2 regions of the Bradyrhizobium sp. LB11.1 genome follow, and region 2 is predicted to be linked to the other one. Evidence: riboswitches for the same ligand, from Rfam matches in the RefSeq annotation. Region 2 holds a riboswitch; the other holds the start of a gene.
The links. A riboswitch is a leader RNA that binds a small molecule or an ion and turns the genes downstream of it on or off. The one in region 2 is predicted to bind cobalamin.
Positions count from the first base shown of each region.

Region 1: another riboswitch for cobalamin. It lies ahead of ABIA96_RS16045 (TonB-dependent receptor); the one in region 2 lies ahead of ABIA96_RS28205 (TonB-dependent receptor).

Region 1 covers NZ_JBEPTH010000005.1:372,594-374,984, reverse strand. The annotation lists gene ABIA96_RS16060 (GntR family transcriptional regulator) at 1-146, shown strand, start outside; gene ABIA96_RS16055 (hypothetical protein) at 174-386, opposite strand; gene ABIA96_RS16050 (hypothetical protein) at 603-779, opposite strand; cobalamin riboswitch at 944-1,148, shown strand; gene ABIA96_RS16045 (TonB-dependent receptor) at 1,274-2,391, shown strand, end outside.
Region 2 covers NZ_JBEPTH010000013.1:69,037-71,427, forward strand. The annotation lists partial or broken gene ABIA96_RS28205 (TonB-dependent receptor) at 1-1,201, opposite strand, end outside; cobalamin riboswitch at 1,318-1,519, opposite strand; gene ABIA96_RS28210 (histidine phosphatase family protein) at 1,593-2,165, shown strand; gene cobT (nicotinate-nucleotide--dimethylbenzimidazole phosphoribosyltransferase) at 2,162-2,391, opposite strand, start outside.

The sequences.
Region 1 (2,391 bases), on a different contig from region 2:
ATGCGGCGATCGTGGATGCGGTGCTGAGCAGCGATTCCGATCTGGCGGTGAAGCTGCTGACGGCCCATTACCGGCGAACGGCCGACGTCATCCTCCAGGACGAGGCCATTTTCCCGGAATTGCGGCGCGAAGCGGCCCGCGGCTGACGGTCGCCACGGCCTCGGGCCTTGCTTTCAATGCGCGCCCCTGAGCGTGCAGGCGGTGGTGCAGGTGACGGTATTGCCGTGGTCGCACGATTTACAGGCGCTGACGCACTGGTTCATGTCATGGGGATTGTAGGAGCTGTAGCTCCGCATTGGGCAGATCGGAGTCGAGCCGGTGACGTCCTGCTCCTGGTTACAGGCTGCGGTCATGAACGCAAACAAGATCACCGCCAACAGACGCATGGGATGTAAACCATCAAACGAGCAACGTTCGCGGGCAACGTTGCATGGCAACCTTGCCCCAGGCATTCCCATCGCCGGGAATCGCGACGTCGCGACACCCCGCTTCCCCATGAGGATGCGGCTCAATTATTAAGAACGGATTGCGACCGGGCCCATTCCCGCAAGGATGCAGATGCGGGCATCGTGCCTCGCTCTATCTGGAAACCTTAAACCACATCAGGCTGCGGTCCTGGTCGCGATCGCCCGGCGCATGTCCACCGCAAGCTGGCGATACTGATCGCCGAGCTTCAGGTAGAATTCGCGCTTGCTGCTGTCGGTCGCGAGCTTGGCAATCAGCTCGCATTCGGCGGTGAGCGTCTCGAAACGCTCCAGCCTGTCCTCAAGTTCTGTCATTGGCGTATCCCCATTAAACGCCTCAAGGACAGCTAACCTAAGCCCGGACATTAGGTCACGGCGAACATCGTTATGGAGTAGAATGTTTTTTGTCCGGAATGACACACTTCGCAGGCGCGTTGCGCCGCCGGGCGGCCCTGATATTGACGGCCTCCGCTCCAAATGCCAGTTTCATGATCGGTAGTGTCCGCAAGGACTACTGAAGGGAATGCGGTGCGTCCACCTTAGTGGGCAATTCCGCGGCTGCCCCCGCAACTGTAAGCGGATAGCCGACGACCAGCAAAACCACTGGAGCCCTTGGGTCTCTGGGAAGGTGGTCGAAGGCGACGACCCGCGAGCCAGGAAACCTGCTGCCAGCCATGAGTCACGCGCGAACGCATTGGGCGGGGTGCCCCGGTGTCGGACCAGTAGCCGGTACATCTGCCGCTTGGGCGAAGGCAGATTGCTAAGGCAACCGCGGTGACGGTTTGTTTGCGTCGCCGCAGAGCGTTGTTGTGCAACATCTTCATTTCCGTGCCGGCGTTACGCCGGGGTTTACGCGTGTTTTCCTGATCTCCCTGCTCTCTTCGGTGTCGCTGTCGTCGGCAGCGGTTGCGCAGAGCACGGCTCCGAGCAGGCCGCCCGTGGAGATCGGTCCCGTGACTGTCTCTCCATCCACTCCGAAGCCGGCTCCCGCCGTCAGCCCCGGCAATCAGAAGCCGCGCACCGTACGCCGCGCCACGGGGCGCAAGCCCATCGCACCGGTCGCTGCTGGGCCGATCGTCCAGAGCGCGAGCGACACAACGCCGCTCAACACCGCTGCCGTCGCCGGGGTCTCCTCCCGCCTCGGTATCTCGGTACGCGAGACGCCCGCGACCGTCGAAATGATCAGCCAGCAGACCATGCAGGACCAGGGCATCCGGACCACGACCGATGTCGCGAAGGCTGCGGTCGGCGTGACCGGCGGCGATGCACCGGGCGCGCCTGCGATCTTCTCGATGCGCGGCTTCGGCGGCGACCAACTCACCACCCTCTACAACGGCATCCCGATCGGGCCATCGACCATGACCGGCCGCCCCATGGATGTGGCAGGCCTGCAGCAGGTGGAGATCATCAAGGGACCGGATTCGCTGGTGGCGGGCCTCGGTGCGACCGGCGGCGCCGTCAACTACGTGACCAAGGCGCCGCATACGGGTCCGATCGTCAACGAGGCCTTCACCTCCTACGATTCTTTCAACGGCTATCGCGCCGGCTACGGATCGGGCGGCTCTACGCTGGTCGACGGCCTCGACTACCGCTTCGACATCAGCCATTTCAACGACAAGAGCTTTATCGACGACAGCTATTCGAAGCTCAGCAACGTCTCCGGCCAGCTCAACTATCGCGTCAACGACAGCCTGAAGATCTGGGGCGCGGCCGAGTACAAGCAGGACAGCGACCGGTTCTACTGGGGAACGCCGATCGTGCCGGCGAACGGGCCGGGCATCGTGCCGACATCGGGCATCGTATCCGGGACCTGGAGCAACTATTACCTCGGCGGCGGCACGCCGGTGGCGCCCACCATCGACGCGCGCACGCTGACCACGAACTACAACGTGCTCGACAACCACAGCGGCGCCAGCGAATTGTGGCT
Region 2 (2,391 bases):
TCTTGATCGAATCGAACGCCTCGATCTCGTTGTTGAACCAGGTGCGCTCCGCGCCATAACCGTAGGCCTGGCTCTTCAGCGTCAGGTCAGGCGCCAGCTTCAGCTCAAAGCCGCCGCGCAACCACACTTCTTGCGCGACATTTCGGTTGTCGAGAACGTTGTAGTTGGTGTTGAAAGTGCGGTCGTCGATCGTGATGGCCCCGAGATCAGTCCTGTTGAAGTAGCTACCGGAGACAATGCCGCTCGTCGCATGCGAGCCGCTGAAGGCCGCCGACACCAGCGGCGCCCCCCAATAGGCTTTTGAGCGGTCTTCGCGATACTCGATCGCGCCCCAGACCTTGAGGCTGTCGGAGATGCGGTAGTTGAGCTGGCCGGAGATGTCCAGCGTCTTGGTGTTGGTGTCGTCGGCAAAGCCGTTGAGCGTGGAGCGGCTGATATCGAAACGGTAGTCCAGTCCCTGGACGTTGGTGCTGCCACCGGAGCCATAATGCGCACGGAAGGAATTCAGGGAGTCATATGAAAAGTCGGCTTCGTTCCGGATCGCCCCGGTGTGCGGCTGCTTGGTGACGAAATTGATCGCACCACCGGCGGCGCCTTCGCCCGAGATCAGTGAGGCCGGCCCCTTCAGAAATTCAACCGCTTCGAGATTGGCGGTGTCCATGATCCGCGAGGTCATGTTCTGCGGGCCGATTTTGATGCCGTTGTAGAGCGTGTTGATCTGGCTGTTGGTGAAGCCGCGCATCGAGAAGGCCGAGGGCTCGGCCGGATTGTCGCCGGCGGTGACGCCGACCGCGCCCTGGGCCACGTCGGAGACGGTGCGATAGCCCTGCTCGCGCATGGTCTCGGCGGAGATCACCTCGACGGTCGCGGGCGTCTCGCGCACGGTCAGGCCGAGGCGCGAGGCGCTCTCGGCGACCGCATTGCTGTTGAGCGGCGTCGGCGCCGCAGCGTTCGGCACGACGGGCTTTGGCGCCGCCGTTACCGCAGCAGGCCTGCGCGCCGCCGCTCGGCGTGCGCTTGCTGTATCCCGGCCAGCCGGCTTGGCCTGCTTGCGGGATTGGGGGGGCGACACCTCGATCGGAGGCAAGGACTCGCGAGCCTGCTGCGCGTGAGCGGCATGCATGTCGGCGGCAACAAGCGGCGCAAGCGCGGCGGAGGCGAGCAGCAAACGGCGTGGTCGTACAATACGGATGGAAGACACGGTCTTGGACCTCGGTGTGACGTCAGTGGCACGTCACTGCGAACCAAGGTCCCATCTTCCGGCTTTTAGCCTTCCGATGAAGCCGAATGTCTGTACTCCCCGACCGACATCTTCGCGTGTGACCACGGCTGACGGCAGGTCTCCTGGCTCGCGGGTCGTGACCGCTTCGTCGCCTTCCCGGGACCGAGGACCCAGTGGCTTGTGACGAAGGATTCACCGCTTACAGTTGCGGGGGCAGCTACGGCATTGGGGACAATGTCCCCGCACCGCATTCCCTTTTCATCCCCTCTCGGGGAAACCGTCACCACCATCTAGGATTACGGCGTAGACGGAGTCAATGTGCCTGTTGCGGCGATGGTGCCACAGCGGCCAACTTCCCTGGGAGATCTGCATGGAAGGCGAAACCTTCCTCTGGCTGATACGGCATGCGCCCGTCGACGGCGTCAAAGGGGCTATCCATGCGAATGATGCGCCGGCGGACCTTGGCGATCGCGGGCGGCTCGAGGCGCTGCGCCGGTGTCTGCCGCGGGGAGCGGCGAGCTATGCCAGCCCGGCGCGGCGCACGGTCGAGACGGCACGCGCGCTGGGGCTTGAACCTGAATTGCTACCCGAATTCGGCGAGCAGGATTTTGGCGACTGGACCGGCCGGCGGCATGACGAACTCGGGGCTGATGGAGGCGAGGCCTATGCACGATTCTGGAGCGATCCGGCGCGTGGCCGGCCGCCAGGCGGGGAAAGCTTTGAAGAACAGGTCGCACGCGTGAGGCAGGGTCTCGCGCGGATCAGCATCGGGTCCGCAACGCTGGTCGTCCATTCCGGCACCATCCGCGCCGTGCTGTGCATCGCGCTCGACCTGACACCGCAAGCCGCCTTGCGCTTCGTGATCGATCCGCTGTCGCTGACCCGGATCGACCGGCTCGCGACCGGCTGGCGGGTTGTGTCGGTCAATCAGCGCATGGCCTAGGACGGCCGATCCGGCACATTGGCCTGCGCGAACGTCGCCATATCGTTGTGGAGGCTGCAGGCCGATCGCACCAGCGGCAGCGCGATGGCGGCGCCTGATCCTTCGCCAAGCCTGAGATCGAGGCTGATCAGCGGCTGCACGTTCAGCGCGCGCAGCACCAGCCGGTGCCCCTGCTCTGCCGATTGATGCGAGGCGAGCTGGAACGGCTGGCACGATGGATTCAGCC